Regions from separate parts of the Arthrobacter sp. D3-16 genome, predicted to be linked through region 1. Evidence: riboswitches for the same ligand, from Rfam matches in the RefSeq annotation. Region 1 holds a riboswitch; each other region holds the start of a gene.
The links. A riboswitch is a leader RNA that binds a small molecule or an ion and turns the genes downstream of it on or off. The one in region 1 is predicted to bind S-adenosylmethionine.
Positions count from the first base shown of each region.

Region 2: linked by a shared signal. The riboswitch ahead of M1D32_RS03190 (cobalamin-independent methionine synthase II family protein) and the one ahead of M1D32_RS13040 (bifunctional o-acetylhomoserine/o-acetylserine sulfhydrylase) in region 1 are both predicted to bind S-adenosylmethionine.
Region 3: linked by a shared signal. The riboswitch ahead of M1D32_RS07560 (aminotransferase class V-fold PLP-dependent enzyme) and the one ahead of M1D32_RS13040 (bifunctional o-acetylhomoserine/o-acetylserine sulfhydrylase) in region 1 are both predicted to bind S-adenosylmethionine.

Region 1 covers NZ_CP096437.1:2,730,669-2,734,872, forward strand. Annotated here, with positions in the region: gene metX (homoserine O-acetyltransferase MetX) at 1-165, opposite strand, end outside; SAM riboswitch class IV at 178-293, opposite strand; gene M1D32_RS13040 (bifunctional o-acetylhomoserine/o-acetylserine sulfhydrylase) at 388-1,713, opposite strand; SAM riboswitch class IV at 1,757-1,872, opposite strand; gene M1D32_RS13045 (VOC family protein) at 2,038-2,676, shown strand; gene M1D32_RS13050 (HNH endonuclease signature motif containing protein) at 2,847-4,204, shown strand, end outside.
Region 2 covers NZ_CP096437.1:648,977-653,180, reverse strand. Annotated here, with positions in the region: gene M1D32_RS03195 (M14 family zinc carboxypeptidase) at 233-1,294, opposite strand; SAM riboswitch class I at 1,543-1,648, shown strand; gene M1D32_RS03190 (cobalamin-independent methionine synthase II family protein) at 1,660-2,865, shown strand; gene M1D32_RS03185 (uracil-DNA glycosylase family protein) at 3,078-3,710, shown strand; gene M1D32_RS03180 (DUF3151 domain-containing protein) at 3,843-4,204, opposite strand, start outside.
Region 3 covers NZ_CP096437.1:1,577,569-1,581,772, forward strand. Annotated here, with positions in the region: gene M1D32_RS07560 (aminotransferase class V-fold PLP-dependent enzyme) at 37-1,476, opposite strand; SAM riboswitch class IV at 1,513-1,626, opposite strand; gene hisN (histidinol-phosphatase) at 1,783-2,595, opposite strand; gene rsgA (ribosome small subunit-dependent GTPase A) at 2,644-3,759, opposite strand; gene aroA (3-phosphoshikimate 1-carboxyvinyltransferase) at 3,743-4,204, opposite strand, start outside.

The sequences.
Region 1 (4,204 bases):
GATGAGGATGGCGTTGCTGCCGTCCGCGTTGAGGGTGCCCCAGGTTTCATAGGCCAGCGTCACGTCCGGCAGATATCCGCCGGCTTCCAGCTTCAGCCCCCCGATGGGGGCATAGCGGACAATCCCGTGTTCGGGGACGGTGGTACGGGTGACGGTAACCGTCATGGCAAGACCTCTTCTACGCGCTTGCCCGCCGTCGAATGACCGGCAGGCCAGGTCTTCACCCGGGGCACCCCACCGCGGAAGGAGGGTTGCCGGCCAGCAAGCCGGGGCTGTCACTGGCACTCATGACCTGGTTCGAGTGTACGAAACAGCCCCTGCCTGCCGCCAAGAGTGTGACTGGTTGTGACTTCCCCGGCCCGCTGCCGGGCTGCCGCCCGGGCCTGGTTAGGCGCCGGTGGCCTCCTTGGCCGCCCGGAAGCCGGCCTCGAGGTCAGCCAGGATGTCATCGATGTGCTCGATCCCTACCGAAAGCCGCACCAGGCCGGGGTTCACGCCGGCAACTACCTGCTGCTCGGGCGAGAGCTGGCTGTGGGTGGTCGACGCCGGATGGATCACCAGCGAACGGACGTCACCGATGTTTGCCACGTGGGAGTGCAGCTCCAGCGCGTCCACAAAGCGTTTGCCCGCCTCCGCGCCGCCGGCGAGGTTGAACGACACGATGGCGCCGGTGCCCTTGGGGCCGTACTTGCGGCCGCGCTCGTACCAGGGGCTGGAGGGCAGCCCGGCATAGGCGACGGATTCGACGTCGTCACGCGCTTCCAGCCACTGGGCAATTTCCAGGGCGTTGGCGACGTGACGTTCCACCCGCAGGCTCAGTGTCTCCAGCCCCTGGGCGATGAGGAAGGCGTTGAAGGGCGACACTGCCGAGCCCAGGTCGCGCAGGAGCTGCACCCGGGCCTTCAGGATGTAGGAGAGGTTGGCGCCCAAGGCACCGTCGGCGCCGAGGTCACGGGCATACACCAGCCCGTTGTAGGTGGGGTCCGGGGTGTTGAAGCCGGGGAACTTTGCAGGGTCCTTGCCGAAATCGAACTTTCCGGAGTCCACGATCACGCCGGCGATCGCGGAACCATGGCCACCCAGGTACTTAGTGGCCGAGTGCACCACGATATCCGCACCCCATTCCAGTGGCCGGATCAGGTACGGGGTGGACAGGGTGTTGTCCACGATCAGGGGAACCCCGGCCTCGTGCGCAACCTGGGACACGCCTTCGATGTCCAGGACATCCTGCCGCGGGTTGGAGACCACCTCGCCAAAGAACAGCTTGGTGTTGGGCTGCACTGCCTCGCGCCACTGGTCCAGGTTGTCCGGGTCCGCCACAAAGGTGACGGAGATGCCAAACTTTTTCAGTGTGTGGGCGAAGAGGTTGTAGGTGCCGCCGTAAAGGCTGGGGCTGGCGACGATGTGGTCCCCCGACTCGGCAATATTCAGGACCGCAAATGTTTCAGCGGCCTGGCCTGAACTGAGCAGCAGGGCACCCAGGCCGCCTTCGAGGCTGGCGATCCGCTGTTCCACCGCTTCCTGGGTGGGGTTGCCGATCCTGGTGTAGATGGGCGCCAGCTCAGCAAGGGCAAAGCGGTTCGCTGCGCTCTCGGCGCTGGGGAACACAAAGGACGTGGTTTGGTAAATGGGGAGCGCACGGGCACCCGTGGCAGCGTCCGGCTCCTGCCCTGCGTGGATCTGGCGGGTTTCGAAAGACCATCCGTTGGACAACTAAGGCTCCTTTGACATGGGCCCGGCATGCTCGAAGCACCGCGGGCCGCGCTTGCCATCCGGCCGTTGCCGGACAACCAGGTCCTCACCCGGGGCACCCCACCGCGGATGGAGGGTTGCCGGCCAGCGAGCCGGGGCTTGGCGCTGGCACTCATGACCTGAGGCCAGTGTAGGAACATGCACGCGACGGTTGACAGGATTATGACGAACAAGGTCCCCATGACTGCCGTCAGCAGGACCTTGGATTAATGCTGCTTTGGAACCGAAATCCCAGTAAGGCTACCCTTAGCTGAGAGCCCGATCACAAAGTGCCAAGATGTTGCCATGCGCATGGATCACGTCTCTTACGCCTGTGAACACGATGGCCTGGCTGCCACCACCGAACGTATTTCCTCTGCCCTCGGCGTTGAGGCAGTGAAGGGTGGGGTACACCCGCGGTTCGGAACCCGGAATATGATCATCCCGCTCGCTGGGCACAAGTACCTCGAAGTCGTCGAGGTACTGGACCACCCCGCTTCCGACAAGGCCCCCTTCGGGCAGGCAGTGCGTGCACGGTCTGCGGCGGGCGGCGGCTGGATGGGCTGGTGCGTCGAGGTTGACGACCTGGTTCCCTTTGAAGAACGGCTCGGACGCTCCGCCGTCAACGGAAACCGCAAGTTTCCTGACGGCCGCGAACTGGTCTGGAAGCAGATCGGTATCCTGGGGTTGATTGCGGACCCGCAGGTTCCGTACATGCTCAAGTGGGAGGGCGACCCGTCGCTGCACCCGTCCAACGCCTACGACAGCAACGTCAAGATGAGCTGCCTGACAATTGCAGGCTCCGCTGCCCGGGTTACCGAGTGGCTGGGCGAGCCGGTGGAGAAGCCGCTCGAAGACGTTGCCGTGGAGTGGGTGGCACCGCACGGAACCCCCGGGATCCTTTCGGTGACGTTCGAGACCGCTAACGGAGCCGTCACCATCTAATCCTGCTCCGTAGGCCCGGGCAGTCCTGCCAGGGCCTCGGCTTGGGCAGGGCTGCCCTTCGAAACTTCGGCCGCCATCAGCTGGTGACAACGGGGTCACCTGCCGATGGCGGCCGAATCCATTTCCAATAGCCCCTCGGGATTGTCGTACCCCTTTGTCATGATTGGTTTATGGGGAAAGCGGCGGTGGCGAAGGCGTTTGAGGACATCAATGCCGCTCTTGCTGTGCTCAATGCAGAGGCTGAGGGCTGTGGTTCGGAGGCGTTCTCCGCTGTTGATCCGCTGGCCGGCCTTGCCGATGGGTGCCTGGACATCCTTGCCGGCGGCGCCAGGGCTCAGGCCCGGGTGTCGGGATTGTTGGCCAAGGCCACAGCAACATACGCCGGCACTGCGCGGGCCGCTGCTTCGCCGGACGCGCCCGTGCAGGCGCAGGAAATGGCCATCGCGGCGGAAATCGGGTGCGTCCTGGCCCTCAGCGACCGGGCTGCCGGCGTGCTGCTTGCCCAGTCCTACGCCCTGACCACGTCCTTGCCCCTGACGCTCGCAGCCCTGCACAAGGGAATGATCTCCTGGCAGCACGCCAGAGTGATGGTCGATGAGACCGCCACCTTGGACCCGGTCGGGGCCGCAGCCCTGGAGGCCCACTTCCTGGACCCCGGCACACCGAAACCGGCCGCCGCGGCAACGATCGGGGAAATGCCGGCGTACCGGTTCAAAGCCAAAGCCCGGACCTGGCGGGAACGCCACCACCCGGAGAGCCTGGAGAAACGGCATGCCAAGAGTGTGGCGGACCGTCGGGTCGAACACGGGCCGGACCAGGACGGGATGGCCTGGCTCTCGGCCTATCTGCCCGCGGACCAGGCGTTGGCGGGCTGGAACAAGCTCACCGCCGACGCACGGGAATTACAGGGCCCGAAGGAAACCCGGACCCTCACCCAGTTACGCGCGGACCTGTATGCCAACCTGCTCCTCGGCGAAACCACCACAGGCCGTGACGAAACAGCGGCTGGAACAGCTGCCGGCACTTCGTTGATCCGGGCGCAGGTGCTGGTCACCGTGCCGGTGTTTTCCCTGCTGGGCCTGACCGATGAGCCGGCGATGCTCGACGGGTACGGACCCATCCCGCCCTCGATGGCACGTCATCTGGTCGCCGACGGGGCCGGCTCGTTTTACCGGGTGCTGGTGGATCCGCGGGATGGGGCTCCGTTGGAGATCGGCCGGACCAGCTACCGGTTGACCAAGGCCATGCGGAACTGGCTCAGCTTGAGGGACGGCAAATGCCCGTTCCCCGGCTGCAGCAACAACTCCCTGGACAACGAAGCCGACCATCTCCTCGCCTGGCACGATGGCGGCAACACCGGCATCAGCAACCTCGGCCAGCCCTGCCCGAAGCACCACAAACTACGGCACACCGGCGGCTGGCAACCAACACCAGCCACCAGAAACGAACCACCCGGCTGGACCTCACCCACCGGCCGGCACTACAAAAGCGAACACCCGGACTGGGAACCACCCCACTGGCCCGAACA
Region 2 (4,204 bases), 2.1 Mb from region 1:
GCCGTGCCACGAGGTGGCTCGCCTGGTGCAGCGCCGTTCATGAGAATGCCCCGAATGGACCGGCCTTCGCTGGTCCGCGGGCGGCACAGCGACGCAAGAGTTCCGGGGCTCTTACCACCCAAGTTTAGCCGATGGGGGACTTTGTCCACTCGTTGGGCCGCCGCGGTCCTTCTTGCAGGGTAAAGGACTCTCCTGCTCGGCAAAGGACCGCGGCGGACTGTCAGCGGTGATGCTACTCGTCGTCCGCTTCCCCGTCGGGGCGGGAGGTCTGGGTGGCGAGGCTGTCCCAGAAGGAGGTGTCGGCGTCGGCGATTGATCCATCAGCGATTGCTGCGGCGGTGGCCGTGAGGGTGGTGACCGTCTGCTTGATCAAGTATCCGTTGCTCCTGAGGCCCAGGGCGTAGCCGTCCAGGTAATGGTCGGACATGCCGCGCATCTCGAACAGGAGTGTCGCGATCCCGTACTCCACAGCGATCCCGTTGCGGCTGATTGTCTCGGCGCTGCCGCCGACGTATTTGCCGAGGTGGCCCCAGCCGGTGGAGTCGACGTTGTTGAACACAACGGCACCCAACTGCTTGGACTTCTCGACGACTGCAGGATCGGCGTTCGGTGTGGTGGGGTACAGGATGGATCCGGAAACCAGCTTGCCGTCGCGTTCGCTGCGTGTGCCCTGGTGGTGCAGGTCGATCATGTAATCGATCCGGTACTTGCGCATCACATTGTTGTGCAGCGCCTGCGTTTCCGGCTGGACCTTGGCTACGTGGTCCCGGTTGAGGTCCACCTCTTCGGCGTTGTACCGCGTCATGTTGCGGTCACCTTTGGCCAGGTAGTCGTCCAGGGGGAAGTTGACGTCCCCCATGGCGCCGTCTGCGTTAAGCATGGGAACGATGAGGATGTTCGCGCCGTCGAGAATGTCCCCGGACTTTCCGGTGCCCAGGTGCTTAACGAATTCCAGGGCACCCTCGGTGGTGAGCTGCTCGTTGCCGTGCTGCTGCGTCAGGTAAAGGATGGTGGGCTTGGCCGGATCGGACATGTATTTGACCAGGTGGATGTCCCGGCCCTTCACGGTCTGGCCGATGACCTCCAGCTCCATGGCGCCCTGGCGGGCGTCCTGGTCCTTGAGGAAAGAAACCATTTGCTCGTAGGTGGCAAGCTTCGATGTGGTGATCTGGCCATTGCCGTCATAGTTGGGGCCTTCGCCCACGGCCATCGCAGGTACCGGCGCGGCCACGGCTGCCAGTGCCAGGGCTCCTGAAACTGCCAGGGTCCTGAAGGTTGCCAAGGTTTTTCTCACAGTGCGTTCCCTCTTTCGAGTGCATTAGGTGCGGCCAGCCCGCGATGTCCCCCATTGCAGGCTGTGACAAAAGCCAACCAACCTGGACCAATCCTGTCAATGGACGTGACAGCAACCTGCAGCCAGTTATTACGTTCCGAAAGACAGGCTCTCCTGCCCTTGTTCCGGGCGGCACCGTCAGGAGTTTCCGCCCGACACATTCCGAAAGCGGATTTGCTTCCGGGCGCACCAGTGCATTTAAGTGAGAGTACCCATCCGGAGCGGCCGAGAGACCTGGATCGATGACGCCGCAGCAACCCACATAGTGCAGGTACGTCCTGCCTGCGAAGGTGCTACTGCCAGGACCGATGGAAAGGAATTCCAGCATGTCCCTGAACACCGACCACATCCGCGTCACCCACGCCGGATCGTTGCCCCGTACCCCTGAGCTCATTGCCGCCAACGCCGCACGCGAAGAGAACCCTTCCGACGTCGAGGGCTACAACGAACTGCTCACCGCTTCCGTGGTGGACCTGGTCCAGCGCCAGCAAAGCCTGGGCATTCATATCCCCAACGACGGCGAATACGGGCACGCCATGTCCGCTGCTGTGGACTACGGCGCCTGGTGGTCCTACTCCTTCGCCCGCATGGGCGGGCTGGAACTGGACAACGACGCCAAGTGGGCGGTTGAACCGAAGGAATCCACCCCGGGCAACGTCCAGCTGACCGGCTTCATCCATCGGCGCGACCGCGCCATCTTCGCCGAGGCCTACAACGATCCCACCAGCGGCATCTTCACCGGCGGCCCCAAGCCGTTCCCCAAAGTCACCGGGCCTCTTGTCTACACCGGCCAAGACGCCGTCGCGTCCGACATCGCAAACCTGAAGGCAGGACTGGCCGCTGCGGGACTGAAGGACGGGTTTGTTGCGGCGCTGTCCCCCGGGAGCGCCTCACGCATCACCAACGAGTACTACGCCACGGAGGAGGAATACATCTATGCCTTCGCCGATGCGCTCCGCGAAGAGTACAAGGCCATTATCGACGCCGGCCTGATCCTCCAGATAGACGATCCCTCGATCGCTGAGAACTGGGACCAGATCAGCCCTGAGCCGAGCGTGGCCGACTACCTCAAGTTCACCCGGATCCGCGTGGAGGCCCTGAATTACGCCCTCCGCGGCCTTCCCGAGGAGCAGGTCCGCTTCCACCTCTGCTGGGGCTCCTGGCACGGCCCGCACACCACCGACCTTCCCCTTGCGGACCTGGTGGACACCATGTTGCAGATCAACGCCGGCGGCTACTCCTTCGAGGCCGCCAACGTCCGCCACGAGCACGAGTGGCGGGTCTGGGAGGACACCAAGCTCCCCGAGGGCAAGGTCATCATCCCGGGCATCGTCTCGCACGCCACCAATGTGGTGGAGCACCCTGACCTGGTGGCGGACCGGATCGTACGGTTCGCGGACGTCGTGGGCCGCGAGAACGTCATCGCCTCTACGGACTGCGGCCTGGGCGGCAGGGTCCACCCGCAGATCGCTTTCGCCAAGCTGGAAGCCCTGGGCGAGGGCGCGCGCCGGGCCACCAAACGGCTCTGGTAGCTGCAGAAAAGTATAACGGGATCCGCCGGTTCCGTGCGCCGCTTGGATCGGGTGCGCGGGACCGGCGTTTCGTTTCGCAGGGCTTGCTAAACTGGTAAAGGCCGACCAGGAATCGGTCCGCCCCATTTCAACCACTTCGGATCTGCTGTGCCATCGTGCGCCCATTTTCGCGGTGGCAGCAACACCAATCCCCGCAGGAGACCCAGCACTACATGACAGCCCTGGCACCCGAATCTTTCCATGATCAGCTTCTGAACCGCCGCTACGAACCGAACGTTGCAGCCGTCAACGAACTGTGCGATTCCCTGCAGGGGACGAAGCCCGGCACCATTGTGCCCTATGTGGACCCCATGCACGACGTCGACGAGTGCCGCATCATCAGCCTGTACTCAAATATCGGCGAGGCTGACCCGTCCGGTTTCATCACTGCCGGTGATCACGACGCCGCCACGCGGATGCTGGGGATCCAGTGGAAGCTGGGGCTGCGGCCGGAGTTCGTTATGCCGTGGAACGTCCACCCGTGGCACGTCGCCGGGGAAGCCAACGGTAAGTTCACGCCGGACCAGATTTCCGCGGGCCTGAAGCCGCTGCTGAAGTTCCTGGCACTCGTTCCGCGTGCCTCCGTAATCGTGGCCCACGGCACAGAAGCCAACCGCCTGGCCAACCTGCTGCTGAAGACTGAGGTGCCGCTGCTCTGGCGCCGCGGCCTGAAGACCTACAAGGTGCGCTCCCTGAGCGGCCGCGCCTTCGCCGGCTCGCCTGCACGCCAGGAGGAGTACCTCGAGGACATGCGCGTGGCCTACGCTGACGCCATGGCACGCACCGGACTGCAGAAATCCAGCTAATCTCCCCAAGCCTCCGGGAAGTACGACGACGGCCGGTCACCTTTTCGAAAAGGTGACCGGCCGGCGTCGTTCCCCACCCGCCCCTAGCCTCGCAAGCTCGGCCAGGGAACCCTGCGGGCGTGGGCCCACATATTAGGAGCCCTCGATGGCTGCTTTTGCCGTGGGGTCCGAATCGTTCAGGAACTTCTCGATCCGTTCCGGTTCCTCAGCCTCGCCGATCGCCGCGGCAGCGCGCCCCAGCGAGTAAAGCGCCCGCAGGAAGCCGCGGTTGGGCTCATGCTCCCACGGGATGGGGCCGACGCCGCGCCAGCCGTTGCGGCGCAGCGAGTCCAGTCCACGGTGGTAGCCCACGCGTGAGTAGGCGTAGGAATCGATGGTGCGTCCCTCGGCCCAAGCCTCTTCAGCCAGGACAGCCCACAGCAACGAGGATGTGGGGTGCTTTTCCACCAGGTCCAGGGCTTCCTGGCCGGCTTCCAGCTGCTGGTAGACCTCGG
Region 3 (4,204 bases), 1.2 Mb from region 1:
GCAGAGCCAGCGCGAACCCTTAGCGGGCATGAGGGCTCAGTCATCACTGCAGGGGGCGGCCCCGGCGGTCCCCGGAGTGTTCGGTGCCCAGTGCGGGTAGGTCCGGGTGTCGTTGGCGGGAACCCAGCGCCCCGCGTCGACGACGTAGTCCCACCCCAGGCCGTTGTGGCGCAGCGCGTCGATGCCGGCAAGGAGCCGTTCTGCATCCTCAAGGCGTGAGCCGACGCCGAAACTGGCACGGAGGGAACCGGAAGGAAGCCCGAGCCGCTTCAGCAGCGGGTGAGCACAGAAGCGGCCGTCCCGCAGGCCAACGCCGTGCTCAGCGGACAGGTAGGCAGCCACGAGCCCGGCGTCGTAGCCTTCCACCGAGAAGTTGACCACGCCGATCGTGTCCGTGTCCGGGTTGGTGTCCTTGAAAATCTGGTGCACGGTCACGCCATCAATCTTCTGCAGGCCTTCCACCAGGAAGGAACGGATGGCCGACTCGTGCGCGTGCCACTGTTCCTGGTCCAGCCCGGCGATCACCTGGGTGGCGCGGGCCAGCGTGGCTGCGCCGAGGACGTTGGGCGAGCCGCCCTCATGGCGCGCCGGGCCCGTGGCCCAGCTGACGCCGTCGAGCCTGGCTTCCTTGACGGCGCCGCCGCCGGCGAGGTGGGGCGTTCCGGCGTCGAGCCAGTCCGCGCGGCCGACCAAAACGCCGGAGCCAAACGGCGCATAGAGCTTGTGGCCGGAGAACGCGAGATAGTCAACGCCGTCCCGGGCGATATCTATACGCCGGTGTGGCGCCAGCTGGGCTGCGTCAACCACAATCCGGGCTCCGTGTTCGTGGGCGAGTGCGGCGAGGGCCCGGACGGGCAGAATCTCCCCGGTGACGTTGGAGGCGCCGGTGACGGCGAGCAGGCTCACCCCGCCCTGCTCCAGCTCCGCCCGGACGGACTCAATGGTCCCGGCGATAGTGTCAGCGGCAACGATGCTCCGGTGGGGGACACCCTGCCACGGCAGCAGGTTCGCGTGGTGTTCGATGTCCAGGTACAGGACGTCGCCGTCCGGACGCCCGTCCGTGGCAGGCAAGCAACCGGCCAGGAGGTTGAGGGAGTCGGTGGTGTTGCGCGTGAAAATCACCGAGTCGTCGGGGCGGCCGCCCACAAAATCCCGGACGATGCTGCGTGCGTTTTCGTAAACAGACGTGCTGATCTGGGACGCGTAGCCGGCGCCGCGGTGGACGCTCGCGTAGAAGGGCAGGATCTCGTTGAGGTAGGCCGAGACCACCGAGAGAGCGGGAGCCGAAGCGCCATAGTCGAGGTTTGCATACCGGACGTGGCCGCCGGAGATCAGGGGCGCCTGGATTTCCGCACCCGTCACGGCAGCAAGGGGACGGCCGGCAACAGCGCGGCGGGCATCAAAGAGGACAGCGGCTTCAGCCTGGCTGGTGTCGGGCCGGGCGGGGGCGTTGGGGGAGACGGTGGCAGTTGTCACAGAGACCTCACTTCGAAAAGGACTCCCTGCTCCGGGAATCCGCGCTTGCCGCATCCGTTCCGGACCGGCCTGGTCGTCACCCGGGGCACCCCACCGCGGTTGGAGGGTTGCCGGCCAGCAAACCGGGGTTTCGCGCTGGCACTCGTGACCTGGTTAAGAGCGTAGGACATGGGACAGGAAGGTTTGAAGCCGGCTCAAATGTTAAGCGCTTTGTTACGGCTGCTGAAAAGTACTGCTTTGGCCGAAGAAACGACGGCGGGCGCCCCCCTTGGGAGTCGCCCGCCGCTGATTGTTCGGTGAAAGTGCTCAGAGAAGGTCGTCCAGGTCAGGGTTCAGCCTGCGGAGTACCTCGGAGTGCAGGATGGAGTTCGTGGCCAGCGCGTTACCGCCGAACGGCCCGTCCTCCCCTTCCAGCGACGTGAACCGGCCACCCGCTTCGACCACGATCGGCACCAGTGCGGCCATATCGTAAAGGTTGAGTTCGGGTTCGCAGGCGATGTCCACCGCGCCTTCAGCCACCATGCAGTAGGACCAGAAATCGCCAAACGCACGGGTCCGCCAGACGTCTTCGGTGAGTCCCAGGAAGTTGTCCAGGTTCCCGCGTTCCTTCCAGCCGCCCAGGCTGGAGTAGGACAGCGACGCGTCGGACAGGTTGGCGACGTTGGAGACGCGGAGGCGGGTGGCAGCAGCCAACGACCGGCCCATGTAGGCACCCATGCCCTTGGCCGCCCACCAGCGCTTGCCCAGGGCAGGGGCGCTGACCACTCCAACAACGGGTTCGCCTTCATCCACCAGGGCGATCAGGGTGGCCCAGACGGGGACGCCGCGGACGAAGTTCTTGGTGCCGTCTATGGGGTCGATGATCCAGCGGCGGGACCCGTGGCCGGTGCTGCCGAACTCTTCACCGAGTACAGCATCGCGGGGACGGGAGCGTGACAACTGGCCGCGGATGGCTTCTTCTGCAGCCTTGTCCGCGTCGGTGACCGGCGTCAGGTCGGGCTTGGTCTCCACCTGAAGGTCCTGGGCCTTGAAGCGGCTCATGGTCTGGTCATCCACGGAGTCTGCCAGGACGTGTGCCAGGCGCAGGTCATCGTTGTAGCTTGAAGCGGGTTGGATCATGTTTCCAAACTACCGTCTGCGCGCGGTTCTGCTGGGAGATCGGCACCGTCAGTTGACGCTGCCCAGTTCCTTCGCCTCCTGCGCCTCCAGCCGGGGGTCGGTCCCCAGGAGGCGCCGCAGGGATGCCAGCCGGGCTTCCCCGGTGGCGCCGGCATGTCCGCCCGCCACCCAGGCGTCCAGGCCGCAGTTCACGGCCGTGGCGGTGTGCTTGCAGCCCCGTTCGCAGTCTTCGATGCCGGGGGAGAGGTCCGGGAAGGAGCGCAGGATCCGGTCCGGGTCTACATGCGCCAGTCCGAAGGAGCGGATGCCCGGGGTGTCGATGATCCAGCTGCCGGCGGGTGCGTCGGCCAGCCGCAGGGCCAGCGCTGACGACGATGTATGCCGGCCCCGCCCCGTCACCGCATTGACCCCGCCCGTGGCACGCTCGGCCCCGGTCAGCGCGTTTACCATGGTCGACTTGCCCACGCCTGAATGCCCCAGCATGACTGTCACTTTTCCATCCAGGTAGCCGCGGAGCTCCGCCACGGCTTTGCTGTCCAGCCGCGCGGAGAGGCCGTCGTCCGAGCGGGCATCGATCCCCGAAGCGGTGGAGTCGGCCGTCCGGCTGATGATCACGGGGAGGTCGAGGTGGGTGTAGTTGGACAGCAGTTCCGTTGGATCCTTGACGTCCGCTTTGGTGACCAAGAGGATCGGCTCGATCCCGGCGTCGTAGGCCGCCACCAGGGCGCGGTCGATAAAACCGGTGCGCGGCTCGGGGTTGGCAGCCGCCACCACAACCACCAGTTGGTCCGCGTTGGCCACCACGGCCCGTTCCACGGGATCGGTGTCATCCGCGCTGCGGCGCAGAAGGGTCCTGCGGTCCTGGATCCTGACCAGCCGGGCCAGGGTATCCGGTTCGCCGGACACGTCGCCCACGAGGGAGACGAAATCGCCCGCCACCACCGGGTTGCGGCGCAGCTCCCGCGCCCTCGCGGCAATGACTACCCGTTCGTCGCCGGAGTCCTCGCCCACCACGGCCGTATACCTGCCACGGTCTACGGTGATGATGCGTCCCGTCACGGCGTCATCATGGCTGGGCCGGTCCTTGGTGCGGGGGCGCGAACCCTTCTTGCTGGGCCGAATGCGGACATCCGATTCATCCCAGGAATCAGTGCTGCGCGCCACCGGTAGAACCTTCCGTACCGGTACGGGACGGGCCTGTCTGGGCGAGCATGTCTGCCCACAAATTGGGAAAGTCCGGCATGGTTTTGGCGGTCGTGGCGATGTCCTCCACCTGCACGCCCTCCACGGCCAGGCCCAGGATGGCCCCGGCGGTGGCCATCCGGTGGTCGGCGTAACTGCGGACGACGCCGGCGTGCAGTGTGGCGGGCCGGATCACCAGGCCGTCGCTGGTCTCCTCGGCATCACCGCCAAGGCGGTTGATTTCGTTGACCAGCGCGGCCAGCCTGTCGGTTTCGTGCCCGCGCAGGTGCGCAATACCGCTGAGCCGCGAGGGACCGCTGGCCAGCGCACACAACGCAGCGACCGTCGGGGCCAGCTCGCTGGTGTCCGCGAAATCCGCGCCCTTGATTTCAGGTCCGCCGGTTACGGTGAGGACACCGTCGCGCAG